DNA from 2 places in the Stenotrophomonas nitritireducens genome. Region 2 is predicted to be linked to the other one. Evidence: riboswitches for the same ligand, from Rfam matches in the RefSeq annotation. Region 2 holds a riboswitch; the other holds the start of a gene.

Region 1 (15,983 bases), 360 kb from region 2:
AGCGCCGAAGACAGACCGAAATCGCCCGCAGCCGCCGTCTGCCAGCGTTGGCGCAGCTCCACATCGATGCCCGACGTCTCCAGCTCGCTCAGGTTCTGGTAGCGGTTGTAGACCGCCAACAGCTTGCCGCGTGCATCACGCAGCACATTGGCCGGGTCGTTTTCCGCCACCAGCGTGGTGGTGTTGCCACTGCCGATCAGGTTGTCCAGCTTGATGCGGTAATAGTCCACGCTGAGGTTGGTGTTCTGCCACGGCGACAGCACGAAGCCGGCGTTGAAACTGCGGGTGCGCTCCGGGTCGAGGTTGGTGTTGCCTACGGTGAAGAAGGTCGGGTTTTGTCGCGAACCGGCCACGTCCGGATCGTGCGGGTCCACCACCGAACCGTAGGCGATGCTGGTCGATGCCGAGTTCTCCGACAACGACGGCGCACGGAAACCACGCGAAGCCGCGGCACGTACCAGCAACCAGTCCAACGGCTGCCAGCGCAGGCCCAGCTTGGGCGAGAAGGCATTGCCGAAATCACTGTAGTGATCCGCGCGCGCAGCCGCCTGCAACTCCAGCGTGCTGTGCAGCGGCACGCTGACTTCCGCGTAGGCAGCACTGACCTGGCGCTGCCCGTGTACTTCGGCAATGGCCGGGCGCACCTGCAGGCCGGCATCGATCTGCCAGGGATTGTCGGAGTCGAGCTTTTCCTGCCGCCATTCTGCACCTGCGGCGAAACCAATCGGGCCAGCCCAGGTTTCACCCAGAGTGCCGGATACCTTGGCGTCGATGCCCTTGAGCACCGAATCGGCCGGGCGCAGCGTGCTCAGGCCGATGGCTGCCAGCACCGCAGGATCGGTGGCCGACGGGTTGAGCAGGTTATAGCTGCCCGTGGCCAGGGCGTCATACAGCGTCCAGCGGTTGGCAAAGCCACCGGACACGGTTTCGCGCTGCTTGCTGGCGGCCTGGAAGGCGCCCAGTTCCCAATCCCACTTCTCGCCTTGGCCGCGCAGGCCAAGCACGCCGCGATAGGAGCGCGAACGGTTGGTCTTGATGGTGCCGCCCAGGTTGAAGAAGGTGTACTCGATCGGTACGTCCACGCCATACGGGTTGTACGGATTGGATGCCGGCAGGGTCGAGCGCACCGGCTCGGCCAGGCCGGTATCGGCGTTGAGGGCAAAGCGCCCGCTTTCCAGGGTGAAGAACGGGCTGGAACCGAACCAGGACACGCCCTTGATGTCGCTGTAGATCACATCGGCGAACGCTTCCACCGAGTCGCTGATGCGCAGCGTGCCGTTGACATAGGCCTGCCAGCGCTTGGTCGAGGGAATCAGCGTGGTGTACGGCGCCTGGTTGAAGGCGCAGGTGTCGCCGGCCAGACCATCGATCGGCGCACTGGCGGTGAGTACCGTGCCTTCCGGGCAGTTGCCGGCGGCATCAAGCATCGGCACCGACTTGCCGCTGATCAGATAACGCGCGCCCTTCGCCGACCAGCCATTCCAGCGCCCGCCCGCCTTGTCGGTGTAGATGCCCGAGCGGGTCAGCTCGCGCTGGTCCTGGTCGAGTCGGTCGCGGTTATAGCCTTCCAGCGACACTAGGATGTTGTAGCCATCGTTCTGCAGATCACCGATGCCGCCAACGAACTTGAGGTTCTGCTGATCCAGGCCGCCGGCATCGGAGGTACCGCCGCTGACACCGACTTCGGCGCCTTCGAAATTCTGCCGGGTGATGATGTTGACCACGCCGGCAACCGCGTCCGAGCCATACACGGCCGAGGCGCCATCCTTGAGCACTTCAATGCGTTCAACGGCGACCAGCGGCAGCGCGTTGAGATCAACGAACGTGTCAGACAGGCCACCTGCCGGGAAACCGTAGTTGGCCAGGCGACGGCCGTTGAGCAGCACCAGCGTGTTCTTCTGCGACAAGCCGCGCAGGCCGATGCCGGCCGAACCGGAAGCCCAGCCGCTGTTGCTGGTTTCGTTGCTGGCATTGCCGGTATTGGCTGAGATCGAGCGCAGCAGGTCAGCCACGCTGGCCTTGCCGGTCTGCTCCAGTTGCTGGCGTTCAATCACCTGCACCGGATTGGCGGTTTCGGTATCGGTGCGCTTGATGTTGGAACCGGTGACACGCACCGCATCGAGGGTTTTGCTGCCATCGGCAGCCGTTTCAGCCAGGGCGAGGGAGGGAGCGGCGACAGCAGCGGCCACCGCGAAGGCGAGCAGGGAACGAGTAGGCATGGAATCCGGAGGAGGTGAATGACAACCCGGGCAGTACCTCATGACAGGCAAATGTCCGGCCAATCACTTTGCTGCATTCGCACATAACCAACCGTTACATCGCTCTATCTTGATGGATATGAAAACATGACTGGCATCACGGGCGGATACGCGCAACGGCGGCGTCGCCCTACAATTGCGCTCATGGATATTTTCAAGGTTTTCACCCTAGAAGCCGCACACCGGCTGCCCAACGTCCCGGCCGGCCACAAATGCTCGCGCCTGCACGGCCACTCGTTCCGCATCGAGCTGCGGGTCAGCGGCGAGCCCGGCCCGGAGACCGGCTGGATCATGGATTTCAGCGAGCTCAAGGCCGCCTTCCAGCCCTTGTACGACCAGCTCGACCACAACTACCTCAACGACATCCCCGGCCTGGAAAACCCCACCAGCGAACGCTTGGCGATGTGGATCTGGGAGAAGCTGAAGCCGGCACTGCCGCTGCTCAGCGAAGTAGTGGTGCACGAGACCTGTACTTCGGGTTGCAGCTACAAGGGCGACAAAGCCGCCTGACGGGAGCGGTAGTGCCGAGCCATGCTCGGCAGAAGCCTTACCGAAGCAAGCACCGCAGTTCTGTAGGAGCGGCGTAAGCCGCGAAGCTGGCAGCGCTTGAAAGGGGCCGCAAAGCCAACCCCTCCCCAGCCCTCCCCTTGCCTGCGGCAAAGGGAGGGAGCCGTAGTGCCGAGCCATGCTCGGCAGAGGCTTTCCCGATAAGGCTCCAGCCGAGCATGGCTCGGCTCTACAGAGAAGCGAGATACTGAACCGTTCACTATTGAATGTTGCACTGCGCAAAATCCACGCTATGCTGCAACGCAACACGCCCAGCTGGATTGCACCGATGTCCGCTCAGTTCAACGACTTCAGCAGCTATACCCAGCAGCTCACCGCTGCCGCCAACCGTGCCAACCGGCTTGCGCTGGAGAATGCGGAAAGCGTGTTCGGGGTGCAGTTGCGTGCGTTCGAGCGCAATACCACCGCGGCAGCCGGGTTCTTGGGCGAACTGGCGCAGGCCGGCGCGCAGGCGGATCTGCAGGCGCTGCTGCCCAAGGGAATGCAGCTGGCGCGCGACAGCATGGAACGGCTGGCCAGCGCCAACCAGGAAGTGGTCGGGCTCAGCCTGAAAACCAGCGCAGCGCTGGGCGCACTCGCCAGCCAACCGTTTGCCGCCAAGGCCGAACGCAAGGCCCGCTGATACCCCTACAACAGCATTTGCGCGGTCCCTCCCCCGCGCAATCCGGACCCGGCAGCTCCCTCCCGCTGCCGGGTCTTTTTTTGCCCGCGATCCAGCATTCCATTGGCGATGGCTGCGTTTGCCGGCAGCCGCTGGCAGAATCGCGGGTCACGCAGCGGCTAGACTCTCAACGATGTTCAGTACCGACACACTCACCGGCAGCAAGCCGGAACAGTACGCCCAGCTGCTGGCCCAGGCCCGCGCACTGGTTTATGGCGAAGCCGACCGGATTGCCAATGCCGCCAACCTGTCGGCGCTGGTCTACCACGCGCTGCCAGAGCTCAACTGGGTGGGTTTCTACTTCTACGACGGCAAGGAACTGGTGGTTGGTCCGTTCCAGGGCCTGCCGGCCTGTGTGCGCATTCCCCTCTCCAAGGGCGTATGCGGTGCCGCGGCCAGTAGCCGCCAGACCCAGCGCATCGACGACGTGGATGCCTTCCCCGGGCATATCGCCTGCGACTCGGCCTCGCGCTCGGAACTGGTGGTGCCGCTGGTGCACAACGGCGAACTGATCGGCATGCTGGATATCGACAGCCCGGTGCTCGCGCGCTTTGACGCCGATGATCAACTTGGCCTGGAAGCCATCGCCCAGGTATTTGTCGAGGCGCTGCAATGAGCGCGCCCAAGCTGCGCAATATCGGCCCCAAGAGTGCAGCCTGGCTGCGTCAGGTCGGTTTGCGCAGCGAGCAGGATCTGAGCGCGATCGGCCCGGTCGCGGCGTTCATGAAAGTTCGTCGCGCCGGCTTCAAGCCCAGCCTCAACCTGCTGTATTCGCTGGAAGGTGCACTGCTCGGCTGTCATTGGCAGGAAATCCCCGAAGCGCGCCGCCAGCAACTGGTTGCCGAGTACGAAATCGCAGTTGCCGGATTGCCCACCTTACGCGCCGGGCAACTGGCCGGCCCGGTGCACGAAACGCATATGCAGCCTGATGCCGACGAAGAAGAGACCCGCGAGATTCGCTTCGAGGAGTGAAGCCTCGTAGGCTGTTGTGGGAGCGGCGTCAGCCGCGAGGCTGGCCATCCATCAGATCGCACAGTCGTTGCCGCTGTTAGTTCACCTTGCGCGGCGCCGGCGGCAACTGTGGCTTCGCGGCTTACGCCGCTCCTACAAGTACCGGATGTTCTTTTGTAGGAGCGGCGTCAGCCGCGAAACTGGCTATCCATCAGATCACACAGCAGTTGCTGCTGGTGGTTCGCCATGCGCGGCACCGGTAGCAACTATGGCTTCGCGGCTTACGCCGCTCCCACACCTACCGGGTTTTCTTTTGTAGCGGCATCAGCCGCGAGGCTGGCCATCCAGCAGATCGCACGGTAATTGCTGCGGGTAGTTCGCCATGCGCGGCGCCGGCAGCAACTGTGGCTTCGCGGCTTACGCCGCTCCTACAACATTTGCTGCTATCACCAGGGCCAGCAGTAACACTGTTTCAGTGACTTCGACGCTGGCACCCAGGCCGTCGCCGGAGATGCCTCCGAGTTTGCGCTTCCACCACAGCGCCACCAGCGGCACCAGCAACAACGCCAGCAGCAACGGCCAGGCAACAAACACGCTGATCGCCGCCAGCAGCAACGCCCACAGCCACATCACCGCAGGACGCAGCTGCCAGGAAAAACGCTCGCCAAGGCCATCGCCATGCAGCGACGGTATCCGTTGGCTCCACCACAAGGTGCCCCAGCGCGCCCAGGCCGGCACCAGCACGATCCCGAACCACAATGGGCTTACCGCCAGTTCGGTCAACAGCACAAACTTGAGCAGCAACTGCATGATCAGCGTGACCACGCCGAACACGCCCATATGCGGGTCCTTGAGCACTTCCAGGAAGCGCTGCGGGTTGCGATGCGCCGCACCGAAGGCATCGGCCACATCGCCCAAGCCATCCAGATGCAAGGCGCCGGTCACCCATACCCACATCAGCAGGGTCAAGGCGCCGGCCAACCATGGCCGCTCAGCCAAGCCATACAGCGGCAGCGCCAGCAATACGCCGATGATGGCGCCGACCAAGGGGTAGTACACCGCCGACCTGCTCAGATCCTGCTGACGGAAATCGCGCACCTGCGGCGTGGGCAGCCGGGTCAGGAACTGGATGGCAAGGATCAGTCGGCGCACGCTCATGGCTGTCGCAACTCCAGCAGTTCGCCCCACAGCAGGCCGTCTTCGCCACGTTCAACGCGCAGCCGCACGCGCGTGCCGTAATCAATGCGCATCGCCCACAACGACGACAAAGCCATGCCACAAACGCGCGACACCACCAGCCGCAGCACGCCGGCGTGGCTGACCACCAATACCGGCTGGCCGTCGCCATCATCTTCGTCCACCAGGCGGTGCAGTTGTTCTTCCACGCGTGCCTGGAACTGCTGCCAGGATTCGCCATTGGGCGGCACCACGTCATGCGGCTCGCTGTAGAACCCGGCCAACTGCTCGGCGGGAAGTTCATCGAAATGCAGGCCGTCCCAATCGCCGAAATCGAGCTCGGCCCAATCCGGATGGATCTCGCAGAACTGGTTGCTGCCGGCCACCAGCGCATGCGCGGTATCCAGCGCGCGACGGCGCGGCGAGCTGATCACCCGGCTCCAGCCGATACCGGCATGGCAGCGGTACAAGGCATCCATCGCACCGTCGACCAAGGGCGGATCGGTACGCCCGTCCAGGTGGCCGGCGCGCCCGGTGGACGCATGCCGCAGCAGATCAAGAATCATGCGTTGCCATCGCGATCGGCGACGGCCGCTTCGGCAAACGTCGCCATGCTGTTGTGCAGGGCACAGGCCATGCGTACCAGCGGCAATGCCAGCGCCGCGCCGGAGCCTTCGCCCAGCCGCAGGTCCAATGCCAGCAACGGCTGCGCCTGCAGCGCCTCAAGCAAGCGGATGTGACCCCGCTCGGCCGATTGATGCGAGAACAGCAGCCATGGCCGCAGGCTGGGATTGATGCGCACTGCCGCCAGCGCAGCGGCAGAGACGATGAAGCCATCCACCAGCACCGGAACCCGGCGTTGCGCGGCGGCGATCATCGCCGCGCTGATCGCGGCGATCTCAAGACCGCCCACGCGCTGCAGTGCCTCCAGGCCCGGCGACTGCGCGGCGGTGATCGCCTCGCCATGCAGGCTCAGCGCGCGGGCGATCAGGTTCTTCTTCTGCACCATGCGCACCGCATCCAGACCGGTGCCGGCACCGACCAGTTCTTCCAGCGGCAGCGGGCCGAGCACCGCAGCCAAGGCACTTGCGGCAGTGGTATTGCCAATGCCCATCTCACCGAACACCAGCAGGTCCGCACCGTCGGCGCAGGCCACTTCCACCGCGCGGCGGCCGGCATCGAATGCGGCGTCCAGGTCGTCGGCGGACATTGCCGGCCCGGCACTGAAATCGTCGGTGCCGTAACGCGTCTTGGCACTGACCACACCGGCAATGGCCGAGGTAGCGCGGCTGCCCACATCCCAGACGTGCAACGGCAGGCCCAGTTCGCGCGCCAGCACCGCGATGGCGGCGCCACCGCCGGCAAAGTTGTGCAGCATCTGCACCGTCACTTCCGCCGGATAGGCCGAAACCCCCTGCGCGGTGACACCGTGGTCGCCAGCGAACACCACCACCGGTACGCGTTGCGCCCCCGGCTGATCCACGCCTTGCAGCGCTGCCAGTTCAACGGCCAATGTCTCCAAGCGGCCCAAGGCGCCTTCCGGCTTGGTCAGCTGGCGCTGGCGGGCCAGCGCACGCTGCCGGTATTCCTGCGAAGGCTGCCCGCAGGCCTGCCCGTACCATGTTTCTGTCACGACACTTCCGATACTGCGTTTGCAGCCCGCATTCTAGCCATTCGGCAGGCATTACCGCCCATTGGTGTTGCCGGTTGGCGGCACAGGCGCGAACGGAACGTAGCCCGGATAAGCGCAGCGCACCCGGGGAAATCGGCATCGAGCGTTGCTGCAAGCTGCGGCACCCTGCACTTCCCGGGTGCGCTGGCGCTTACCCGGGCTACCTTGGGCATGGTGCGCTACCGCCACACTGGCGCGAACAGGAACGTAGCCCGGGTAAGCGCAGCGCACCCGGGGAAATCGGCGTCGAGCGTTGCTGCAAGCTGCGGCACCCTGCAGTTCCCGGGTGCGCTGGCGCTTACCCGGGCTACCTTGGGTTTGGTTCGCTGCCGCCGCGCTGTCGTGAACAGCCATTCCGGCAGGGCTGCCGGCAATGGCATAGAATGCGCGCACTTTCGGGTGACCGACCGGCATTGCCGGCCGGTTGAAACGGGAAGCCGGTGCCGCGCACTGCTGGATCTCCAGCATGTCGCCATTCCGGCGCTGCCCCCGCAACGGTAAGCAGGACAAGTCCAGACATGGCGCCACTGTGCACGGCACGGGAAGGCGTCTGGACGGAAGCAGCAAGGCTGCTTCGCCTGCGAGTCCGGAGACCGGCCCGAAAGCCGACTGGTTGCGATGCGGAGGGCATGGCGGCGGCTGTAGCGCCGTGTGCGCCGCCTCCGTCTTCTCCCTCCTCTGGCAGCCTTCCCCATCCGCCTGCGCGGGAGCGTGCAGGCTCAGGAGCTTCCATGAAACTGTCTTACCACACCCTTTCCCTCGCCCTTGCCCTGGCGCTGCCAGGCGTTGCCGCTGCGCAGAACGCACCGACCGAGCTGGACGACGTCACGGTTACCGCCACCCGCACCCCGATCTCCATCGAGAACAGCGTGGTGCCGGTGCAGGTCATCGACCGTGCACAGATCGACCGCAGCCAGGCCAACTCGCTGCAGGAACTGCTGCGCGGCCGCGCTGGCCTGGATTTCGCCAACCAGGGCGGCACCGGCAAGATCACCTCGCTGTTCCTGCGTGGCAGCAACTCCAACCAGGTGCTGGTGCTGGTGGACGGCGTGCGCGTGGCGTCGGCCACCAATGGCATGGCCGCACTGCAGGACCTGCCGGTTGACCAGATCGAACGCGTGGAAATCGTGCGCGGCCCGCGTTCGAGCCTGTACGGCTCCGAGGCCATTGGCGGCGTGATCCAGATCTTCACCCGCACTGCCGGCCAGGGCCTGCAGCAGAACCTGGCGATCACCGCCGGCAGCAACAACCTGCGCCAGGTCAGCGCCGGCTTCAGCAACCGCGGTGAGCGCGGCTGGATTTCGGCCCAGGGCGGCTACCAGAAGACCGACGGCATCAACGCCTGCCGTGGCACCGCCGCTGGCTGGGGCGCGGGCTGCTTCGCCGATGAGCCGGACCGCGATGGCTACCGCAACACCTCGATCAACGTGCGCGGCGGCTATGCGCTGACCGACACGCTGAGCCTGGAAGGCCACGTGCTCAATGCCGACAGCTTCAACGAATACGACGGCAGCATCTTTGGCGGCAACGAAGCCGACAACCGCCAGCAGGTCTACGGTGCCAAGCTCGCCTGGACCGCTTCGGATGCCTTCCGCCTGACTGCCCAGGTTGGCCGCAACCGCGACGAAGCCGACAACTACTTCGCCGATGCCGACGCCGGCACCCGCAGCTTCGCCAGCGCCTTCGACACCCGCCGCGACACCGCCAGCGTGCAGGGCGATTTCAGCTTCGCCGAAGGCCAGCAGATCACCGCCGGTGCCGATTGGCAGAACGACAAGGTCACCAGCTCCACCGCCTTCGACATCGACCAGCGCGACAACCTGGGCGTGTTTGCCGAGTACCAGGGCCAGTTCGGCGCGCACACGCTGCAGGCCAGCGTGCGCAACGACGACAACGAGCAGTTCGGCAACCACACCACTGGCAGCCTGGGTTATGGCTTTGCCTTCGGCAATGGCCTGCGCCTGACCGCCAGCGCCGGCACCGGCTTCAAGGCGCCGACCTTCAACGACCTGTACTACCCGGGCTTCAGCAACCCGAATCTGAAGCCGGAAGAATCCAAGAGCCTGAACCTGGGCATCGCGCAGTACGCCGACAACTGGAACTGGACCTTCAACGCCTACGAAACCCGCGTCGACCAGCTGATCGGCTACGACAGCAACTTCGACCTGGTCAACGTCGCCGAAGCGCGCATCCGTGGCGCCGAGCTGACCGGCTTTGTTTCGCTGGCCGGTTTTGACATCAACGCCCAGGCCAGCTTCACCGACCCGCGCGACCACACCTCCGGTGCCGCCAGCTACGACAATCTGCTGGCCCGCCGCGCACGCACCAGCGGCCGCATCGACGTGGACAAGAGCTTCGGCCCGCTGCGTCTTGGTATTACCGCCGCTGGCAGTGGCCACCGCTTCGACAACGCCGCCAACACCGTTCGCCTGGCCGGCTACGGCACCATGGACGTGCGCGTTGAATACGCCATCAACGATGCCTGGAGCCTGCAGGCCAAGGCCGCCAACGTGTTCGACCGCGACTACGAAACCGTTGCCTGGTACAACCAGCCGGGCCGCGAGTACCAGCTGACCCTGCGTTACAACAGCAAGGCCAACTGAGCCGGCAAGGCGGCGTCCACCACGCCGCCTTCGCTACGCTGAAAAGAACTGGGCCGACGGTCATGCCGTCGGCCCAGTGCGTTTGCATCCGCGGTGGAGCGTTACAGCTTCAAGCGCACACCCAAGTTGAAGACGGGCCCAACGCGGTGGCCGCGCAATCATGCTGATGGATTCGCAGTTTTCCGCCTCGAGGCGCGCAGGCGAAAGCGTGTCGCTACGCGTTATGAAGGCCCGCAATCGACGCCGCAGGCGTTCGGTGCCTGCGTGGCAAACGGGTCGGGATCTTTCCCCGCAAACGGACGGATTGGTGCTGCCTTCGCGACATTGAAATCCGCCGAATGGAACCGTCAGCTATCGATTGCAGCTGCTCCCCGACGCGACAGCGCTTGCACCGCCTGCGAACATTGGCGGGTGAAAATATCGCCCAACCAATTGATTTGTATAGTCAAAATAAAGCGAAATCTATTTTGACCGGACATTTCGATGCCCCATGATCCGCTGCTTCGGCCGCGCCCCGCTAGGCATTTGTTCGCCCCCACGATGCGGATTTGAGCACAGTTATTTTGCTTGAGAGGACACCGTCGAGATGGCAGGGTGTGCGCTCTGCAACGGAGAGCACAGCCATGGCTGTCACCCTGTCGCCCCAGGTGCTGGTGCGCATGTTTGATCCATTACCCGACGTGGTTTTCTTCATCAAGGACACCGAGTGCCGGTATACCCACGTCAACCAGACCTTGATGCAGCGGCTTGCCAAGAAGAGCCGCGAGGAAATCGTCGGCAAAAGCGTGCTGCAGCTCTACCCGGCGCATCTGGCCGCACGCTATATCCAGCAGGATCAACGCGTGCTCGGTGGTGAAGTCATCGAGGATCTGCTCGAACTGCAGCTGTACGCCAACCGCAGCCCCGGCTGGTGCCTGACGCTGAAGCAGCCATTGGTGGAAGACAACCGCATCGTCGGTCTGATCGGCATCTCCCGCGATCTGGGTCAGCCTGACCGCGAGCACTCCTCGTTCCAGCGGCTGCTCGACACGGTGGAATACATGCAGGCGCACTTCCACGAACCGCTGCGGGTACGCACGCTTGCCGGCAAGAGCGGCGTGTCGGTGGCGCAGCTGGAACGCCTGTTCAAGAAAGTCTTCCAGCTCACCCCGCAGCAGCTGCTCACCAAGTTCCGGATCGACGCAGCCACGCGCATGTTGTTCACCGAATCGAGCATTGCCGGCGTCGGCCAGGCTTGTGGGTTTTCCGATCAGAGCGCGTTCTCGCGTCAGTTCAAGAACACCGTGGGCATGACCCCGCGCGATTACCGCGCACTGGCGCAGACGCCGCGCTAGCGGGGGCGGATCAGCATCCTCCACAGCAGGATTGCGCGTAACCCAAGATAGCTTCGCGGCTGATGCCGCTCCCACAAGCGGAACAGCGCTGCGTCCTGTAGGAGCGGCATCAGCCGCGAAGCGGGTGGATCATCCGATTGCAGATATTTCCGTTGCGTCATTACTGTCGGCTTCGCGGCTTACGCCGCTCCTACAAGCCGGGTGTTCCTGCGCCCTGTGGGAGCGGCGTCAGCCGCGAAGCTGATGGATCATCCGATTGCGGATATTCCCGTTGCGTCATTACTGCCGGTTTCGCGGCTTACGCCGCTCCTACAAGCTGGGTATTCCTGCGCCCTGTGGGAGCGGCGTCAGCCGCGAAGCTGATGGATCATCCGATTGCGGACATTTTCGTTGCGTCATTACTGCCGGCTTCGCGGCTGACGCCGCTCCTACAAGCCGGGTATTCCTGCGTCCTGTGGGAGCGGCGTCAGCCGCGAAGCGGGTGGATCATCCGATTGCGGATATTTTCGTTGCGTCATTACTGCCGGCTTCGCGGCTTACGCCGCTCCTACAAGCCGGGTATTCCTGCGCCCTGTGGGAGCGGCATCAGCCGCGAAGCTGATGGATCATCCGATTGCGCATATTCCCGTTGCGTCATTACTGCCGGCTTCGCGGCTTACGCCGCTCCCACCAGCAGGGTGCTTCTGCACTGGCCGCGCCTTCACCCTTCATCAGGGCACGATCGCCAGCAGCTCGCGCATATCGTCGATGACTGCCACTGCATCGACGGCGTCCAGATCCAGGTCGCGAAGATAGCCATAGCGCACCAGCACGATCGGCATGCCGGCATTATTGGCCGCGCCCAGATCGGTGCCTGAATCACCCACCATCAGGCAATTCCCCGCCGGCTGCTGCAACAGCGCCGCCACATGCAGCAACGGCTCTGCTGCGGGCTTGCGCTGCGGCAATGAATCACCACCGATGATGTGGGCGAAAAATTCCGCTATTCCAAGGTGCTGCAACAACGGCAATACGAGCGCCGATGGTTTGTTGGTGCAGATGGCCATCGGCAGGCCGCGCGCCTGCAATGCAGCCAGGGTTTCGCCAACACCGTCATAAAGACGCGGGCTGCGCAGCAGGCATGCGGTGTAATGACGCATGAAAACCGGCATCACCGCATCCAGCACCAATGCACTGTTGGCATGCGCCAATGCGGTGGTCATCAGCTTGCGCACGCCCTCGCCTATCCAGCTGCGCACCGTCGCCTCCGATACGCGCGGCAACGCCAGCTCTTGCAACGTGAGGTTCACTGCCTCGGCGATATCACCCGCGCTGTCTACCAGCGTGCCATCCAAATCGAACACCAGGGCCTTGATCGCCACGCATCCACACTCCCGACAATGAAGCTTGGATTGTAGCGGCGCGGGCCCGCGCAAAGGATGTGCTCAGCCTGCCACTGTGCTGCGGAACAGATCCCCCTGCACCACACTTTCTTCGCGATCACGGAAGCCGGCCAGGCCCACGCCGACCAGGCGATAACGCGTATCGCCCGGCAGCTGCACGCGCTGGCACAAGGCCAGGGCGATATCGCGCAGCTCCTCGACCGAGCTGGGCGGCGTATCCGGTGTATAGCTGCGGGTAAGGATACGGAACTGCGCCGTCTTCAACTTCAGCACCACGGTATGGCCGATGCGCTCGGTGCGGCCGGTTGCACGCCAGGTGCGTTCTGCCAACTGGGTGATTGCCTCGTCGAACTCGCCCATGTGCAGGTCTTCGGCAAACGTGTCTTCCGAGGAAATCGACTGCACCGGTTGGTCCGGCTCCACCGGCCGATCATCGATACCGCGTGCGCGCCGGTACAGGCCACCACCAAAACTGCCGAACAAGGCCTGCAACTGCTCAAGCGGCAGCGCGCGCAGATCACCCACGGTGACGATGCCCAGGGCCGACAACTTGCCTTCCATCACCTTGCCCACGCCCGGCACCCGCTTGACCGGCAAGGGCGTCAGGAACTGCTCGACCCGCGACGGCGGCACCACGAACTGGCCATCGGGCTTGCGCCAGTCCGAGGCCACCTTGGCCAGGAACTTGTTCGGTGCGATGCCGGCCGAGGCGGTCAGGCCGGTGGTCTCGCGGATCTGGGCACGGATGGTGCGGGCGATCTCGGTGGCGATCCCGCCACAGCTGGGCGAGTCACTTACATCCAGGTAGGCCTCATCCAGCGACAGCGGCTCCACCAGCGGCGTGTGGCCCAGGAAGATCTCGCGGATCTGCCGTGATACCGCCTTGTAGCGGGCAAAGTCCGGCGGCACGAACACCGCATCCGGGCACAGCCGCTCGGCCCGCAGCGCCGGCATCGCCGAGCGTATCCCGAACTTGCGCGCCTCATAGGAGGCCGCGCAGACCACCGAACGCGCCCCGCGCCAGGCCACCACCACCGGCCGTCCGCGCAAATCCGGGTCATCACGCTGCTCCACGGACGCGTAGAAGGCGTCCATGTCGACATGGATGATCTTGCGTTGTGGGCTCAAGGCAACAGTCCGAAAAGGTCGTCAACATGATAGCTGTTGTCGCTAAATGCACACTTGTCCTCACAAATGTACTTATTCATACCTCCCGTAACAGCCCGCGAACGGCGCTTATCTGCAGCTAACATACGCAACCGTCCAGTTAAAACATTTGATTGAACGGCAATGCTGCAGCATGCTCGGCGGCTCGCAAAGGCTTTGGATTACCCCGGATGACCCGTCTGCATGCTTTCTCGCGCGACCAGCTGCTGGCCAGCGCGCGTGGCGAACTTTTCGGCCCCAACAAAGGCCGCCTGCCCAACGACCCGATGCTGATGTTCGACCGCATCACCGAAATCCGCGAGGACGGTGGCGCACATGGCAAGGGCATGATCCGGGCCGAACTGGATATCCGTCCTGACCTGTGGTTCTTCGGCTGCCACTTCATTGGCGACCCGGTAATGCCCGGCTGCCTGGGCCTGGATGCCATGTGGCAGCTGACCGGCTTCTACCTGACCTGGCTGGGCGCCGAAGGCCGCGGCCGTGCGCTGGGCTGTGGCGAGGTCAAGTTCACCGGCCAGGTGCTGCCCAGCGCCAAGCTGGTGCAGTACGAAATCGATGTCTCGCGCGTGATCAACCGCAAGCTGGTGATGGCACAGACCGACGCCCGCATGCTGGTCGACGGCCGCGAGATCTATTCCGCCAAGGACCTGCGCGTAGGTCTGTTCACCTCAACCGAGAGCTTCTGATGCGTCGTGTCGTCATTACCGGCATGGGCATCACGTCCTGCCTTGGCAACGATCTGGATACCGTCTCCAGCGCCCTGCGTGACAGCCGCCCTGGCATTGTCGCCCTGCCCGACCACGCCGAAGCCGGCCTGCGCAGCCAGGTGGGCGGCAAGGTCGATATCGACCTGGACGCCCAGGTGGACCGCAAGCTCAAGCGCTTCATGAGCGATGCGGCCGCCTTCAGCTACGTCGCCATGCGTGACGCCATCGCCGATGCCGGCCTGGACGAGAGCCAGGTCAGCAATGTGCGCAGCGGGCTGATTGCCGGTTCCGGCGGCGGTTCCAGCGAATGGCAGGTGGAAGCGGCCGATCTGCTGCGCAACCGTGGTGTGCGCAAGGTGGGCCCGTACATGGTGCCGCGCACGATGTGCTCGACCGTGTCGGCCAACCTGGCTACCGCTTTCAGCATCAAGGGCCTGAGCTACTCACTGTCGGCCGCCTGCGCCACCTCGGCGCATTGCATCGGCGCGGCCGCCGACCTGATCCGCCATGGCGCCCAGGACGTGATGTTTGCCGGTGGCGGTGAAGACCTGCACTGGTCGATGAGCGTGATGTTCGACGCGATGGGTGCACTGTCGACCAGCTTCAACGAAACCCCGGCCACCGCCTCGCGTCCGTATGACGCCAACCGCGACGGCTTCGTCATTGCCGGCGGCGCCGGCATGCTGGTGCTGGAAGACTACGACCACGCCGTGGCCCGTGGCGCGCGCATCTATGCCGAGCTGGTTGGCTATGGCGTGACCTCCGACGGTGCCGACATGGTCGCCCCATCCGGCGAAGGCGCAGTGCGCTGCATGAAGATGGCGATGGAAGGCCTGGACCGACCGATCGACTATCTCAACACCCACGGCACCTCGACCCCGCTGGGCGACGTCACCGAATTGGGCGCGGTACGCCAGGTGTTTGGCGACGCCGTGCCGCCGCTGTCCTCGACCAAGGCGCTGTCGGGCCACTCGCTGGGCGCAGCCAGCGTGCACGAGGCGATCTACTGCCTGCTGATGATGCGTGATGGCTTCATGGCTGGCTCGGCCAACATCGAGACCCTGGACGAGCGCGTGGAAGGCTTCCCGATCCTGCGCAAGACCCAGGAAGCGAAGCTGGACACGGTGATGTCGAACAGCTTCGGGTTTGGTGGCACCAATGCGACGTTGATCTTCGCCCGGGTTTGATGGCGGAAAGTTTGATGGCGAAGTGATGTAAAGAAAACAGCCGCGAAAGCGGCTATTTTCTTTGGGGGCTTTGGCTTCTGCTTTGGCCTTGGCCTTGGCTTTGGCTTTGGCTTCTGCTTTGTGCTCTGCCTTGGCTTTGCTCTTGCCGTCCCCTCTCCCGTTTACGGGAGAGGGGTTGGGGTGAGGGGAAGCTTTGGCTTTGGCTTTGGCTTTGGCTTTGGCTTTGGATCCAGCTTTGGCCGTTGCTCTGCTGTTCCGCAAAACAACAGCACGGGCAACAGCAACAAGCAGGAGCTGCCCTCACCCCTACCCCTCTCC
Region 2 (15,983 bases):
GGTCTTGATGCCCTTCTTCCACGCGTACATGTACATGGACGACATTGCGCCGATGTTCGGGCTTTCCATGAACAGGTTGAGCGAAGCCGATTGGTCGATGAAGGCGCCGCGGTCAGCAGCCATGTCGATCAGCGAACGCATCGGCAGTTCCCAGGCGGTGCGGTAGATATGCCGCAGCGTTTCCGGGATCTGCGGCAGGTTCTGGATCGAGCCGTCAGCCAGCTTGATCGCATCGCGCATCTCCGCCGTCCACATACCCAGCTGCTTCAACTCGGTCACCAGATGACGGTTGATCTGCAGGAAATCGCCGGACAGGGTTTCGCGCTTGAACAGGTTGGACACCTGCGGTTCCACGCATTCGTAGCAACCGGCAATGGAGGCGATGGTGGCGGTAGGCGCAATGGCGATCATCAGCGAGTTGCGCAGGCCGTGCTGCTTGATGCGCTCACGCAGCGCGTCCCAGCGCGCGGTATCTTCCGGTACCACGTTCCAGGCGTCGAACTGCAGTTCGCCATGGGCGGCACGGGTGTCGTTGAACGAAGGATGCTTGCCGCGTTCCTGGGCCAGTTCGCAGGACACTTCCAGTGCGTGGAAGTAGATGGCCTCGGCGATCTTGGCCGACAGCGCGCGGGCTTCGTCCGAATCAAACGCCATGCGCTTGCGGAAGAACACGTCCTGCAGGCCCATGCAGCCCAGGCCGACCGGGCGCCAGCGCAGGTTGCCGCGGCGGGCGGTTTCAATCGGGTAGAAGTTCAGGTCGATGACGCGGTCAAGCTGGCGCACGGCCAGGCGCACGGTCTCGGCCAGCTTCTCGAAATCGAAGTCGCCGTGGGCGTCGAGGTGGTTGCCCAGGTTGATCGAGCCCAGGTTGCAGACCGCGGTCTCATCGTTGGAGGTGATCTCCAGGATCTCGGTGCACAGGTTGGACAGGTGGATCACGTTGCCGGCGCGCAGGGTCTGGTTGCTGGCCAGGTTGCACTTGTCCTTGAACGTCATCCAGCCATTGCCGGTCTCGGCCAGGGTGCGCATCATCCGCGAATACAGCTTGCGGGCGGACACGCTCTTGCGCGCCTTGCCCTGGGTTTCAGCCTGCACATAGGCCTGCTCGAACGCCGGGCCGTACAGGTCGGTGAGCTCCGGCACCACGCGCGGGTCGAACAGCGACCATTCCTGGTCGGCTTCCACGCGCTGCATGAACAGGTCCGGCACCCAGTTGGCCAGGTTGAGGTTGTGGGTACGGCGCGAATCGTCACCGGCGTTGTCGCGCAGCTCGAGGAAGTCCTCGATGTCGGCGTGCCAGGTTTCCAGATACACGCAGGCCGCGCCCTTGCGCTTGCCACCCTGGTTGACCGCAGCCACCGAGGAATCCAGCGTCTTCAGCCACGGCACGATGCCGTTGGAGTGGCCGTTGGTCGACTTGATCAGCGAGCCGCGCGAGCGCACGCGGGTATAGCTGACGCCGATGCCGCCACTGAACTTGGACAGCTGCGCGATATCGGCATAGCGGTCATAGATGGATTCCAGCGAATCCTGCGGCGAATCCAGCAGGAAGCACGAGGACAGCTGCTCGTGACTGGTACCGGCGTTGAACAGGGTCGGGCTGGACGGCAGGTAGTCCAGGCTGCCCAGCCGCTGGTACAGCGCCAGTGCTTCGGGCACGTCTTCGCTCAGCGCGCTGGCGATGCGCAGGAAGAACTGCTGCGGCGTTTCGATGACCTTGCGCGTATGCGGGTGACGCAGCAGGTAGCGGTCATACAGGGTGCGCAGACCGAAGTAATCGAAGTTCAGGTCGTAACCCGGATCGATCGCATCGTTGAGCTTGCGTGCATTGACCTGCACGAAATTGAGCAGGCGGTCGTTGATCAGGCCCACTTCGTGGCCACGGCCGACTGACTGCGAAAACGCATGGATCTCCTGCCCGGACACTTCCTTGCCGATGAAGTTGGCCAGCAGGCGCGCGGCCAGGCGTCCGTATTCGGGCTCTTCGCCGATCAGCAGCGCGGCGGTACGGATCGACAGCTCATCCAGTTCCTGGGTGCTGGCGCCGTTGTACAGGCCGGAGATGGTGCGCGTGGCCACGCGCATCGGGTCCACCGCATGCAGGCCCTCACAGCAGCGCTGGATGGCGCGGACGATCTTGTTCAGGTCTACCGGCTCGGTGCTGCCATTGCGCTTGGTCACGCTCATGGCGGTGGCGGTCGGCGGCGGGGTCAGTTCAAAACCGGCTTCAGCCGGAGCGACGTCAGTATGAGTGGCAGTCACGACGATGGTGTCCTTGCAAACGTTATGCACGCAGCTCCTGCCCGCGCAGAAAGCAGAGCCGGTACGGAGGCGCGAGCATGGAAGGACGGCGTCGCAGCAGCCGCGACAGCCCACGACCCGACGGTCGCAGCAGCCACGGCACCACGTCACCAGCCGTCTTCCCCTCGAAGACACCGCAGCCGGCACCACGCGGTGTGCATCGCGTGGCTGTCGGCAGGTCTTCGGACTCATGGGCGCGAAGGCCAGGGCCTTCTTCCTACTCCGCCGCTTCCCAAGGCCGCTTGCCTCAGTGCTGTGTGGCGGGGTCGTTCCCAATTACCGCTGCGGGGCAGTGCCGGAATGGCCTTAACGGCGTCACCGGCTTCCCTTTCAATCCAACGAGGCACGCCCCGTTGGAACCGACGGGACACAAGATAGTGTGGGTACATGGCAGGGTCAACACCAAATCTAGTAAAAATATGGCGAGCCTTGGGGCATAAGGGCTGCGCTGCAACTGTACGGATATTGGTGATTGGAACTGTCCGAAAAGACTGCGCAGTCAAGTAGGTGGCGAGCACTTTATTGAGGCAAAACGTGGATTTGAAGCGGACCGGCCAGTGGCGCGCCCAACAGGGCATGACTTTCGGCCGAGGCCAAACACCGCCCGGGCGATGAAGCTGGCCTTACCCTCAAGGATGAACTCACACCATGCGCGCGATTGGACTCACCGCCTTGCTGTTGCTGCTACCTGCTGCCGGACACGCCGCCAACATGAAGTCCCCGCGGTTGTCGGCCGCCCAATGCGGCGTCGAAACCGACTACGACGTGCTGGTCGATGGCGGCGGTATCTGGTTGCGCCGCGACACTGCCAGCTTGCGCGAAATCGTTTTCCACGATGGTCAGTTGAGCGTGGATGGCCACATGCAGGAAGTGTCACCCGATGATGCCCAGCGATTGCGCGCATTGGAAGTCGGGGTACGCCAGTTGATGCCGGCGGTCACCGGCATCGCCACCGAATCGGTGGGCATCAGCTTCGATACGCTGGATGCGGTGTATGAGGGTCTGACAGGCCACGCTAACTCCCGCAAGGTCCGCAAGCTGCGCAGGGAGGCCGAACATTTTGTCGAGCAGACCATTGGCCGCGGCCGCTGGGAGCGGGATCTTTTCAACGAGGGCTTCGAAGCGCGGGTCCAGGATGCTGCCGAGACCCTGAGCGGCTCCATCGCCCGCAGCGTTCTGTGGGCGGTATTTACCGGTCGCGAGGACAAGCTGGACGCGCATGCAGACCAGCTCGGCGAGGAGCTGGACCAGCGCCTGGAAGCCCGCGCGCTTGCACTGGAACAACATGCACAATCCCTTTGCACACAGGTCCAAGGACTTGATCGCCTGCAGTCGGCACTGGAGTTCCGCTTCAACGGCCAGCCACTGCAGATGATGTGGGTTAGCGACGATAACGCCCCGATGGCGGCACGCGAAGATGCCACTGACCGCAGCATCCCGCTGCCTGCACGCTAAAAATCACTGATATTGGTAGTGCCGAGCCATGCTCGGCAGGAGCTTTGCCGGTAGAGCCCTTGCCGAGCATGGCTCGGCACTACAGGGCATGGTCTTGTAGGAGCGGCGTAAGCCGTGAAGCTGGCATTGCTTGAAAGGCCGCAAAAGCCAACCCCCTCCCCTACGCTTCGCCAAATGGAAGGCGGCGTAGTGCCGAGCCATGCTCGGCAGGAGCTTTACCGGTAGAGCCCTTGCCGAGCATGGCTCGGCACTACAGGGCATGGTCTTGTGGGAGCGGCGTAAGCCGCGAAGCTGGCATTGCTTGAACGGCCGCAAAAGCCAACCCCTCCCCAAACCCTCCCTTGGCTTCGCCAAAGGGAGGGGGTCGTAGCATCACCCCTTCGGCAGCTGCGCCAGTTCCTCGCGCACCAGCCGCACCACCAGCTTGTCCAGGGTATCGACCGAATAGTTATCCACCTCATGCACGGTCTCACTGCCTGGGCCGCTGGAAGGATCATTGGCATCCTTGTAGGTGAGGAAGATGAAACGACCGCCGGTGTACTGGGCAATCTGCCGCTGCGCGATCTCGCCGGTGGTGTCCTGGCCCGATGCAGCCACACTCAACACCTTGATGCCCTTGCCCAGCGCCGCCAGCATGGTCTGCTCATAGCGCGGCTGCGGGTAGTCCATGTGCGGTGGCGCGTCCGCCAGCGACACCAGCAGGCGCGTGGTCGAGGCGCCGCGCCAGTTCATCGCCTGCACCGCATGATCAAAAGCCTCGTTCATCGCTTCCGGATAGTCGCCACCGCCATTGGCCTGCACGCCATCGAGCACCTTCTGGAAGGCAGACACGTTGTTGCTCAGGTCCCAACCGCGCACGAAGTACTCGTCGCCACGGTCGCGGTAGGTCACCAGGCCCAGGCAGATATCCGGATTGGACGGCAGCTTGGCAATATCGCGCACGATCCCCTGCAGGGAGTCACGCAGTTTGTCGATCTCATCGGCCATCGAACCGGTGGCATCCACCATGAACACCAGATCGAGTTTTGCCCGCGCCGGCAGCGCTGCATCGGCCACCACCACCTGCAAGGCATTCTTCTGCCCGCGCTGCAGGGCTGCGCTCACGGTCCTGCCGGCGCGGCGTACCTGTACCTGATAGCTGTCCGAATCACGGTTATCAAAGGCGTTGGGGTGCACCCACACCTGGCCACCGGCGTCGGTACGCGCCCACATCCGCGCACCATTGCGTGCACTTACCGCCACCTCCGCATCCGGAACCGGCCGGCCCTGCGCATCCACCAACTGCAAGCGGTGGCGCACGCTGATATCACGGCCGAGGGTGTTGGCTTCCTCGTGACCTTGCAGGAACTGCTGGAAGGCCGCGAAGTCGGCGTTGTCGTCGACCCACCGGCGGTAACAACTTCCTGCTGCTGGCGCACGGCAGTGCTGCTGGAAGCCGGCGCCATCGGCATTTCCGCAACAGCGTAACTCCCGTCGGCGGCCGCTTCGGCAACGGCTGCATCAGGCGAAGGTGCAACCGGCGCCGGCGGGGACGGTGGCGCCATCATCTTCGCCTCCGCACGGGAGCCATCACCGCGTCGCAGCCGGGCTTCTCCCCCAGCGATGTTGTGCTGCTGCGGCTTCGGGCTGGGATCGGCGACTTCACGCAATACCGGTGTATCGCTGCAGATGGTGGCGGCGGGCGCGTGGAAGTTGGGCTGGGTCTGGCGCATGCGCTGCGTGGCCGGCGCCTTGAGATCCCCCCTGCCCTCCGCGACCGGGAACGGCGTGTGGCGCACCTCCGCTGCCACCGGCAGGCCGAGCAACAACGTCACTGCGGCGGCCAGCGCCATGCTGCGAACTGCCGGCCTGTTTACAAGCTTCGAGCTACCCATGATTCCTGCTCCATGCGGGCCGCGTGATGCGGCGTACGGAGATGGAAACGGATGGGGATGCGGAGTGGGGTTAAACCCCTCCTCCGTAGTGCCGAGCCATGCTCGGCAGAGGACCTTATCGGTAATGCCCCTTGCCGAGCATGGCTCGGCACTACAGGGATGCTTTATCGGTAAGGCCCCCTGCCGAGCATCGCTCGGCACTACCGGCTCAGTGGCGGTGGGCGGTGCCCAGGTACTCGGCGCTCTGCATCTCGATCAGGCGGCTGGCGGTACGCTCGAAGGCGCCGGCCAGGCGGGTGCCGCTGTACAGCAGGGGCGGTGCGTCCTGCGCGGTGCAGACCAGGTTGACCTGGCGGTCGTACAGCTCATCGATCAGGTTGACGAAACGACGCGCCGCGTCTTCGTTCATGCGATCGAAATGGGGGATGCCACCCAGCAATACCGTGGTGAACTCACGTGCGATCTCGATGTAGTCCGAAGGACCACGCGGGCCTTCGCACAGCGCGGCGAAATCGAACCAGGCGATGCTCTTGCCGCGGCCACGCACCGGGATCTTGCGGCCTTCGATCTGGATGTTGCCACCACGTGCCTCCTCGGCACCGCTCAGCTCCTTCCAGCGCCCGGCCAACCAGGCATCACTCTCCGCATCCAGCGGGGCGCGGTATACCGGCGAGCGGGTCAGCGCGCGCATGCGGTAGTCCTCGGTGCCTTCGGCATACAACTCGACGCAATGCTTCTGCAGCAGCGCGATGGCCGGCAGGAAACTGTCGCGCTGCAGGCCATTGAGATAGAGGTTTTCCACTGCGGTATTGGACGTCGTCACCAGGGTCACGCCCTCGGCGAACAGGCGCTCCAGCAGCCTCCCCAACAACATCGCATCACCAATGTCGGTGACGAAAAACTCATCCAGCACCAGCACGCGCAACTTGTCGCGCCACTGCTGGGCAATCTTGGCCAACGGGTCGCTCTGCCCCTGGTGCAGGTGCAGCTGCTCGTGGATGCCGCGCATGAAGCGATGGAAATGGGTGCGGTACTTCTGCTCGATCGGCAGGCCGTCATAGAACAGGTCGACCAGGAAGGTCTTGCCGCGGCCTACGCCGCCCCAGAAGTACAGCCCCTTTACCGGCTCGGGCTTTTTCCAGAAGGCTGACAGCCGGTCCAGCCAGCCGTCCTGCGCGCTGTCGACGATTGCCAGGTGGATGCGGTCCAGCTCGGCCAGGGCCGCATGCTGGGCAACATCATCGCGCCAATCGCCACGGGCCACGCCGGCGGCGTAGCGTTGTGAGGGGATCATTGCATCCATGCTCAGTTGCTGCCGTCGGGCAGCCAACGCCGCACTTCATGCTGGATCGCGCCACGCAGATCGATCAACTTGCGGTGGAAGAAATGCGAGGTATCGGGCATGCGCACCAGCTGCGGCGGATTGGGCAGCGACTCCAGCCATTGGTACACGCTGTGCGCATCCACCACTTCGTCGGCATCGCCCTGCACCACCAACCAGTTGGCCGGCGGCTGCACTTCCGAGAAATCCCAGGTGCGGCGGCCGACCGGCGGCGCGATCGAGATCAGCGCCTGCGGCTGCAGCTGTGCGGCGGCGCGCAACGACACATAGGCGCCGAAGCTGAAGCCGGCCAGCCATAGCGCGGCGTCCGGGCGCTCACTGCGCACCCAGTTGACCACGGCGCGCAGATCGTCGGCTTCGCCTTCACCGTTGTCGTAGGTACCGGCCGAGGCACCGACGCTGCGGAAGTTGAAACGCACGGTGGTGATACCCAAGTCGCGCAGCGCGCGCGAAACCATGGTGACCACCTTGTTGTGCATGCTGCCGCCCTCGATGGACAGCGGGTGACAGATGACCGCGATGATGGGACGGGCAGCGGCCTCGCCCTCGGGCAGGTCGACACCGACTTCCAGAGGACCGGCCGGGCCGTCCAACATCAGCGTCGCCGATTCGTGGGGGAATGGGAGAGTTTGCATGCGGCCATAATAGCGGCCCCGTCCGGCGGCTTCACGCCCGGCCTTCACAACTGTCCAACTCCATGCATTTCCTTGTCCTGAGTGTGATCTGCAGCGTTCTGGTATCGGTGCTGCTGAAACTGGCACCGCGCCGCGGCATCGACATCGCCCAGGCGGTGACCTGGAACTACCTTGCCGCCAGCGTGCTGTCGTTGCTGTTGCTCAAGCCTTCGCTGCAGTCGCTGCAGAGCGGGCATACCCCGTGGCTGGCACTGCTAGGGCTGGCTGTGGCGCTGCCAGGCATCTTCCTGGTGCTGGCACGGGCGGTGCGCGAGGCCGGCATCGTACGCAGCGACGTGGCCCAGCGGCTGTCCCTGCTGCTGTCGCTGGCTGCCGCCTTCCTGCTGTTCGGCGAACAGGCCAATGGCTGGAAGCTGGCCGGCCTCGGGCTGGGCCTGCTGGCCATTGTTGGTGTGAGCGCGCGTGATGGCGATACCAAGCAGCATTCGCGTACCAGCTGGGGCTGGTTGCTGGGTGTGTGGGCAGGCTTTGCCTTGATCGACATCCTGCTGAAGCAGGTGGCTGCAGCCGGAACGCCTTCCACTGCCGCGCTGCTGGTGAGCTTCGGCATCGCCTTCGTGCTGATGCTGGGCTGGCAGTTGCAGCGGCATTTCATCGGCAAAAGCCGGATGACGCTGGCCAATCTCGGCTATGGCCTGCTGCTTGGCCTGCTCAACTTCGGCAACATCCTGTTCTACGTGCGCGCGCACCAGGCGCTGCCGGATAGCCCGGCAACGATCTTTGCCAGCATGAACATCGGCGTGGTGTGTCTGGGTGCACTGGTCGGCGTGCTGGTGTTCGGTGAGAAGACCAGCGCATGGAACCGGTTTGGTCTGGCGTTGGCGGTGGTGGCGATTGCCCTGATTGCGCGCGGGACGCTCTGAGGGACTGCAGCTGCGGCTCTTCTCCTCTCCCCTTGTGGCAGAGAATGCCGAAGGCAGGAGAGGGGGCGGCGTAGCCGCTTGCTTGGTTGTTCGCCAAGAGCCCCCCTCTCCCCAACCCTCTCCCGCAAGGGGAGAGGGGGCAGAACCCCCTCTGGCCACCCTCTCCTTGCACTCCCAGTTCCGGCGACCTCAAGCCAGCGAAAACGAACACGTCGCCAGAATCACCACTCGTTCCTGGTTCCTACCCTCTACTTCCTGCCATCAAGGCTCAAACCCCAGCAACAGCGGATCATGATCCGAGCTGCGCCACGGTCCCGGCACGTTGCGGCCCTGGTAACCCATCTCGTCGGCCTCGTCGGCATTGATATGCCACTCGGCCGCGCCCTTCAGCCGCGCGGCCATGCCCGGGCTCAACAAGGCGTGATCCAGGCGGCCGGTCAGGCCGTTGTAGACATAGCTGTAAGGCTGCTGCACGCCGGCCACCTTGAACGCATCCTGCCAACCGTCGGCATTCAAGGTGCGGATCGGGTCTTCCATCGCATAAGCGTTGAAGTCGCCCAGCAGTACCGCGTCGCGGCTGCCGCTGCCGGTGGGGTCGCCCTGCAACCAGCTGTGCAGCAGCTTGGCCGATTCCACCCGGGTCGCGTTCCAGCAGCCCTGGCCATCGTTCTGATCGGCGTCGGCGCCGCTTGCTTCCGAGCAGCCCTTGGACTTGAAGTGGTTGGCCACCATCACGAACGGCGTGCCCTTGCGGCCCATGCGGAAGGCCTGCGCCAGCGGTACGCGGCTGCGCTCACCGAACGGCTCGCGTTCCAGCACCGCCGGCTTGCCGAGCGGGCTCACTTTTGAAGCGCGGTAGATGATGCCGACCCGGATCGGATTGTCGCCGGGGCCTTGGCCAGCGTCGACAAAGCGCCAGTCGCCGTCCTTGCCCTGGGCGGCATTGAGCGCACGCACCAGCTGATCGATCGCCGAACCCGGGCCGTAGCCGTCGTTCTCCAGTTCCATCAGCGCGGCGACGTCGGCATTGAGGCTGCCGATGGTGGTGATCAGCTTGGCCTGCTGTGCGGCCTGCTGCTCGGCGGTCTTGGCGCCGCGCAGGGTCGGGTAGCCGCCGCCCTTGCCGTCGCCATTGAAATAATTCTCCAGATTGAAGGCGGCAATGCGCAGGCCGCCCGGTACGCTCGGCGCCTGCTGCGGACGCTGGGCATCCACCTGCAGCGGCGCGGTCAGCTGCAGCCGGTAGCCACCATCAAAACGCTGGTCGACGATGCCCTGCACGTCACGCAGCTGGGCGCCGCTGCGCAGCAGCGCCTGCGCCGGCAGATAGGACACCGCGCCCGGCTCGCGCTTGCCGCTGGCATCGTCCAAACGCAGCCGGCGGCGGTTGTTGTCGGCGATCACCGCCGCCTGCTCGGGGCTGCCGGCGGCGGCCACTTCGCTGGGCTGCCACAGGCGGCCACCGAAGGCCGCGGTCAGCTCGCCGTAACGCGACAGCTGGTCCTGCCCGGCCAGGGTCAGCCCGCCAGGAATGCGCACCTGCATCCCTTCCAGCGCCTCCCAGTTGGCCGGCGCCGCGCTCAACACCAGCGCTGCCGGCAGCGGCCGCGCGGTGCCCGGCTGGATGTTCTGCGCCTGCAGCGTGGTCAGGCTCTGCTCGCTCTTGCCGGCGGCCTGCTCTTCGACGGTACCGGTGATGCGCAGCCATTGCCCTACCTGCAGCGCCTGTTCCTTGGGCACGCGCACGAATACGGCGTCGGAGGTGCTGCTATCGCCGTCACCGGCGTCCTGCACGAAGATACCACCCAGACCATCGCGCATGTCGGCGGTCACTGCGCCCTCGATGGTGACGTTCTTGCCCGCGTAGGGGCTGCGCTCGGTGGCGCCCTGCACGCTGCCGATCGGCAGCACGACGGGCTTGGAAGGGGCAGCCAGCGCCGCGCCGGAACAGGCGGCAGCCAAGGCCAGGGCAAGCAGGGTACGGGTACAACGCATGGACGCACTCCGGGAAAGACGGAAACAGAAGCGCCGCCCTGCTCGGGCGGCGCTGGCTATTCTGCAGCAATCGGGTTGGTTGCCAGCTGCGTGAGTCTGGCGGCTTTCTATTTCAGATTGGAGGTCATCCAATCCACGGCGGCGTGGATCTGCTCCTCGCTGAGGCCGGCGTTGCCGCCCTTGGGCGGCATGATGCCGCCATCCGGGCCGGTATAGCCCTCGATGGCGTGCTTGTAGAGGGTGTCCTTGCCCTGCGCCAGGCGCTTGTCCCAGTGGCTGTGGTCCAGCGTGGGTGCGTTGCCGACGCCGCTGGTATGGCAGGCGGTGCACAGGTTGTCGAAGATGGTTTTGCCGTCCAGCGTGCCGCCGTAGGCACCGCTGGCTGCGGCTGCAGCGGCGGCCGCTGCGGAGGCGGCGGCCTGCGCGGAGGCACCGGTGGCGCCGGCGTATACCGCACCGATCGGCGCGATGCGCTGCTCGATGCGTTTGGTCGCGGTCGGCGAGACTTCCTTTGGAATGGCGTGCTGCAGGTAAGACGCGAAGATGATCAAGCCAATCGTGATGATGGCCAGGGTGGCGATCACGATGGAAAAGCGCTTCAGAAATTCAAGGTCGTAATTCCGCACGTCTCATCACCCCGGGCGAGTTGTCGGTGGACCAGCAGCTGCTGGGCGAGTATAGACCAGCGTCTGCCCGCCCCCGCAATGCCCATCAAGATGCGCACATCTGCGGCAACGCAACATGCTGTGCCGATGCGGGCACTCAGTGCGGCAGCGTGGCACCTGCAGCGCGCAGGCACAGTGCGCTGATCGCAGTGACCAGGTGTTCGCCATCGCGCAGGCCATCACGGCTGGGCGCAGTGGGGCCGACCAGTGCTTCGGTGAAGGCACCGACGATGCAGGCGGCGCTGATGTCCAGATCCTGCGCCGGCAGTTCACCTGCGCGCACGCCGTCTTCGAGAATGCGCTTGAACACATCGCCGAACAGACGCCGGCAACGGATACGCTCGGCTTCCACTTCCGGGTCCACCGGCTCGGCGATGAAGGCATAGGCCAGCCCGGGGCCGGCCATGGCGCGGCGCACGAACGAGGCCACCGCCCGCTGCAGTCGCTGCGGTGCCGGCGAGGGCTCGTCGGCGATGGCGGCCAGGATCTCCAACTCGTGCTCCACGGCGAAGGTGAGCACCTCGACGAACAGTTCCGCCTTGGATGGGAAATGCCGATAGATCAGACCGGTAGACACCCCCGCCTCGGCCGCCACCGCGGTGATCGGCGCATTCCTGTATCCACCGGCCGCCACCAACCGGCGGGCCGCGACCAGGATCCGCTCGCGGTTGCCCGCCAGCCGTTTTTCCATCAATTCCGAGCGCTTGTAAGCCATTTGTTGATTCTATGTTCAATTTTTGAATTTGTATTCACTTTTTGCCCGGGAGCCGCTAGGCTGCGGGCAAACGCCCGTGCCGACGGCCTGCCCGTCACCCCAACCCGGTGCGCCCCTTATTGCCACGCCGTACCGGAGCCAGCCATGCACGTCCCCACCCTGTCCTTTGATCTGGGCGAAGAAATCGACATGCTGCGCGAGAGCGTGGCGCAGTTTGCCGCCGCGCACATCGCCCCGCTCGCTGCCGAAGCCGACGCCAGCAACCACTTCCCCAACCAGCTCTGGCGCCTGCTCGGCGAACAAGGCCTGCTGGGCATGACCGTGGAAGAAGAATACGGCGGCAGCGGCATGGGTTACCTGGCGCACGTGGTGGCGATGGAGGAAATCTCGCGCGCCTCCGGTGGCATTGGCCTGTCCTATGGCGCGCACTCCAACCTCTGCCTCAACCAGCTGCGCAAGAATGCCAGCGAAGCGCAGAAGCACAAATACCTGCCCAAGCTGTGCAGCGGCGAACACGTCGGCGCGCTGGCGATGAGCGAACCGGGCGCCGGCTCGGATGTGGTGTCGATGAAGCTGCGCGCCGATCTGCGCGGCGATCACTATGTGCTCAACGGCAACAAGATGTGGATCACCAATGGTCCCGATGCCGATGTGCTGATCGTCTACGCCAAGACCGACCCGGACGCCGGTTCGCGCGGTATCACCGCCTTCATCATCGAAAAGGGCATGAAAGGTTTCTCCACCGCGCAGAAGCTGGACAAGCTCGGCATGCGTTCGTCCAACACCTGCGAGCTGGTCTTCCAGGATTGCGAAGTGCCGGCCGAGAACGTGCTGGGCAGCGTTGGCGGCGGGGTCAAGGTGCTGATGTCCGGGCTGGATTTCGAGCGCGTGGTGCTGTCCGGCGGCCCGCTGGGCTTGATGTCGGCAGCGCTGGATGTGGTGCTGCCCTATGTGCATGAGCGCAAGCAGTTCGGCGAAGCGATCGGCACTTTCCAGCTGATCCAGGCCAAGCTGGCCGATATGTATGTGGGCCTCAATGCCTGCCGCGCCTATGTATATGCGGTGGCCAAGGCCTGCGACCAGGGCCGCACCACGCGCCAGGACGCCGCCGGTGCCATCCTGTATTCGGCCGAGAAGGCGACCTGGGCGGCGGGCGAAGCCATCCAGATCCTTGGCGGCAATGGCTATATCAACGAGTACCCGGCCGGCCGTTTGTGGCGCGATGCCAAGCTGTATGAGATTGGCGCAGGCACTTCGGAAATCCGCCGCATGCTGATCGGGCGGGAGTTGTTCCAGAAGACCGCGTAAATACCGCTTGAGCCCCTCTCCCTCCGGGAGAGGGGTTGGGGTGAGGGGAAGCTTCTAGCAAGCAGACCCAATTGCTTTGTAGCTTTAAAAGCTCCCCTCATCCGCCCCTTCGGGGCACCTTCTCCCGCAGGCGGGAGAAGGGACAAAACAGCAAGAGCAACAGCAACAAAACAGCAACAGCAAGAGCAAGAAGCAACGGCAACGGCAAGAAGCAGCTGCAACTGCAACTGCAAAAAACATAAGCAACAGCCCTGCTGCCATGTTTCCGCGCGCAGGCAAGCTCCAGAACCCAGGACTTCGGCCATGACCATACTCACTTCCCAGCTGCAACCCGGCAGTGACAGCTTCGAAGCCAACCGCGCCGCGATGCAGCTGCAGGTAGATGATCTGCGCAACACCCTGGATGCCACCGCCCGCGGCGGCAGCGATGCTGCCCGAGCCAAGCACACCGCGCGTGGCAAGCTGCTGGTGCGCGACCGCATCGATGCCCTGCTCGATCCCGGCAGTGCCTTCCTGGAAGTCGCGCCACTGGCCGCGCACGGCATGTACGCCGATCCGGTACCCGGCGCCGGCATGGTTGCCGGTATTGGTCGGGTATCCGGCGTTGAATGCCTGATCGTCGCCAACGATGCCACCGTCAAAGGCGGCACCTACTATCCGGTCACGGTGAAAAAGCATCTGCGCGCGCAGGAAATCGCCCAGCAGAACCGCCTGCCCTGCATCTATCTGGTCGACTCCGGCGGCGCCTTCCTGCCGCTGCAGGATGAAGTCTTCCCCGACCGCGATCATTTCGGCCGCATCTTCTACAACCAGGCCAATCTGTCGGCGCAGGGCATCCCGCAGATTGCCTGCGTGATGGGCAGCTGCACGGCCGGCGGCGCCTATGTACCGGCGATGAGCGATGAAACCGTCATCGTCAAGGAACAGGGCACCATCTTCCTCGGCGGCCCACCGCTGGTGAAAGCAGCGACCGGTGAAGTGGTCAGCGCCGAAGAACTGGGCGGTGCCGATGTGCATACGCGCATCTCCGGCGTGGCTGACCACATGGCCGACAACGACCTGCAGGCACTGGCGCGAGTGCGCGCCATCATCGCCAATTTGAACTGGCGCAAGCCGGATGCAGGCGTTGCGCTGCAGGCCAGCGAGGCGCCGTTGTTCGATGCGCAGGAACTGTACGGGGTGATCCCCAGCGACACGCGCAAGCCCTACGACGTGCGCGAGGTGATTGCGCGCATCGTCGATGGTTCGCACTTCGATGAGTTCAAGCCGCGCTACGGCAATACCCTGGTCACCGGCTTTGCGCATGTGCACGGTCACCCGGTCGGCATCATCGCCAACAACGGCATCCTGTTCTCCGAGTCGGCGCTCAAGGGCGCGCACTTCATCGAGCTGTGCTGCCAGCGCAACATCCCGCTGCTGTTCCTGCAGAACATCACCGGCTTCATGGTCGGCCGCAAGTACGAGCACGGCGGCATTGCCAAGGACGGTGCAAAGCTCGTCATGGCGGTGGCCAATGCGCGGGTGCCCAAGTACACGGTGGTGATCGGCGGTTCGTTCGGTGCCGGCAACTACGGCATGTGCGGGCGGGCCTATTCGCCGCACTTCCTGTGGATGTGGCCGAATGCGCGCATCGGGGTGATGGGCGGTGAGCAGGCGGCCAGTGTGCTGGCAACGGTCAAGCGCGATGGGATCGAGGCCAAGGGTGGTGCGTGGTCGGCCGAGGAAGAGGATGCCTTCAAGCAGCCTATCCGTGATCAGTTCGAGCAGCAGGGGCATCCGTATTATGCGAGTGCGCGCTTGTGGGATGACGGGGTGATTGATCCGGCGGATACGCGCCGCATTCTTGGCTTGGCGCTGGCGGCAAGTCTCAATGCGCCGGTGCAGGACACGCGGTTTGGCGTGTTCCGGATGTAGTGCACATGGGATCCCTTGTAAATTCAAGGTCAGAAACAAAGGCTTTCACTCCCCTACGGGGAGCGAGTCACTTTTCTTTGCTTGTGCAAAGAAGAAGTAACCAAAAGAAAGCACACCCTGCCTCCGCGCCCAGCACGCTACGCGTGCCGCGTTCACTCCACCGATGGGATTTTTCGACACGACATCCCTGTCGTGGCGAAAAACGACGTGCATCCTTGCACGTCGCCCTTCGGGTATTTCCCACCGGCTCCGTCGCTGCGGAAGGGGCCCGTACAACCAATGCAAGAGCAACCGCAACAGCAACGGCGAAAGCCCTCGGATCCTCCCCTGCCCGCGCGGCACATCGTGGATAAGACAATGTTCAACAAGATCCTGATCGCCAATCGCGGTGAAATCGCCTGCCGCGTTATTGCCACCTGCCGCCGTATGGGTATCGCCACCGTGGCGGTATACTCCGATGCCGACCGCAATGCACGGCATGTTCGTTTGGCTGATGAGGCCATCCATATCGGCGCAGCGCCGGCTGCTGAAAGCTATCTGCGCGCCGAGGTCATACTCGATGCGGCGCGGCGCAGTGGTGCGCAGGCTATCCATCCGGGTTATGGCTTTCTCTCGGAGAACGCGGGCTTCGCGCGTGCCTGTGATGCTGCAGGCATCGTCTTCATCGGGCCGCCGGCCAGCGCCATCGATGCGATGGGCGACAAGAGTTCGGCCAAGGCGCTGATGCAGACGGCGAACGTGCCGCTGACGCCGGGTTACCACGGTGAACGGCAGGAGCCGGAGTTTCTGCGGGCGCAGGGCGATGCGATTGGTTATCCGGTGCTGATCAAGGCCAGCGCAGGTGGTGGTGGCAAGG

The links. Region 2 has a riboswitch for cobalamin ahead of BCV67_RS10920 (ribonucleoside-diphosphate reductase subunit alpha). Riboswitches for the same ligand answer to the same signal wherever they lie in the genome.
Region 1: another riboswitch for cobalamin. It lies ahead of btuB (TonB-dependent vitamin B12 receptor); the one in region 2 lies ahead of BCV67_RS10920 (ribonucleoside-diphosphate reductase subunit alpha).

The regions. Positions count from the first base shown of each region.
Region 1 is NZ_CP016756.1:2,960,489-2,976,471, reverse strand. It holds gene BCV67_RS12560 (TonB-dependent receptor) at 1-2,219, opposite strand, end outside; gene queD (6-carboxytetrahydropterin synthase QueD) at 2,403-2,768, shown strand; gene BCV67_RS12550 (phasin family protein) at 3,094-3,447, shown strand; gene BCV67_RS12545 (GAF domain-containing protein) at 3,620-4,102, shown strand; gene BCV67_RS12540 (TfoX/Sxy family protein) at 4,099-4,458, shown strand; gene cobS (adenosylcobinamide-GDP ribazoletransferase) at 4,855-5,595, opposite strand; gene BCV67_RS12530 (histidine phosphatase family protein) at 5,592-6,179, opposite strand; gene cobT (nicotinate-nucleotide--dimethylbenzimidazole phosphoribosyltransferase) at 6,176-7,246, opposite strand; cobalamin riboswitch at 7,666-7,901, shown strand; gene btuB (TonB-dependent vitamin B12 receptor) at 8,017-9,888, shown strand; gene BCV67_RS12515 (AraC family transcriptional regulator) at 10,512-11,222, shown strand; gene gph (phosphoglycolate phosphatase) at 11,933-12,583, opposite strand; gene dinB (DNA polymerase IV) at 12,647-13,732, opposite strand; gene fabA (3-hydroxyacyl-[acyl-carrier-protein] dehydratase FabA) at 13,942-14,457, shown strand; gene fabB (beta-ketoacyl-ACP synthase I) at 14,457-15,665, shown strand.
Region 2 is NZ_CP016756.1:2,598,500-2,614,482, reverse strand. It holds gene BCV67_RS10920 (ribonucleoside-diphosphate reductase subunit alpha) at 1-2,187, opposite strand, end outside; cobalamin riboswitch at 2,457-2,680, opposite strand; gene BCV67_RS10915 (DUF2884 family protein) at 2,950-3,756, shown strand; gene BCV67_RS10910 (vWA domain-containing protein) at 4,129-5,055, opposite strand; gene BCV67_RS20105 (hypothetical protein) at 5,047-5,223, shown strand; gene zapE (cell division protein ZapE) at 5,839-6,933, opposite strand; gene BCV67_RS10900 (alpha/beta hydrolase) at 6,936-7,607, opposite strand; gene BCV67_RS10895 (EamA family transporter) at 7,670-8,530, shown strand; gene BCV67_RS10890 (ExeM/NucH family extracellular endonuclease) at 8,792-10,525, opposite strand; gene BCV67_RS10885 (c-type cytochrome) at 10,633-11,151, opposite strand; gene BCV67_RS10880 (TetR/AcrR family transcriptional regulator) at 11,288-11,905, opposite strand; gene BCV67_RS10875 (isovaleryl-CoA dehydrogenase) at 12,050-13,213, shown strand; gene BCV67_RS10870 (carboxyl transferase domain-containing protein) at 13,517-15,127, shown strand; gene BCV67_RS10865 (acetyl/propionyl/methylcrotonyl-CoA carboxylase subunit alpha) at 15,485-15,983, shown strand, end outside.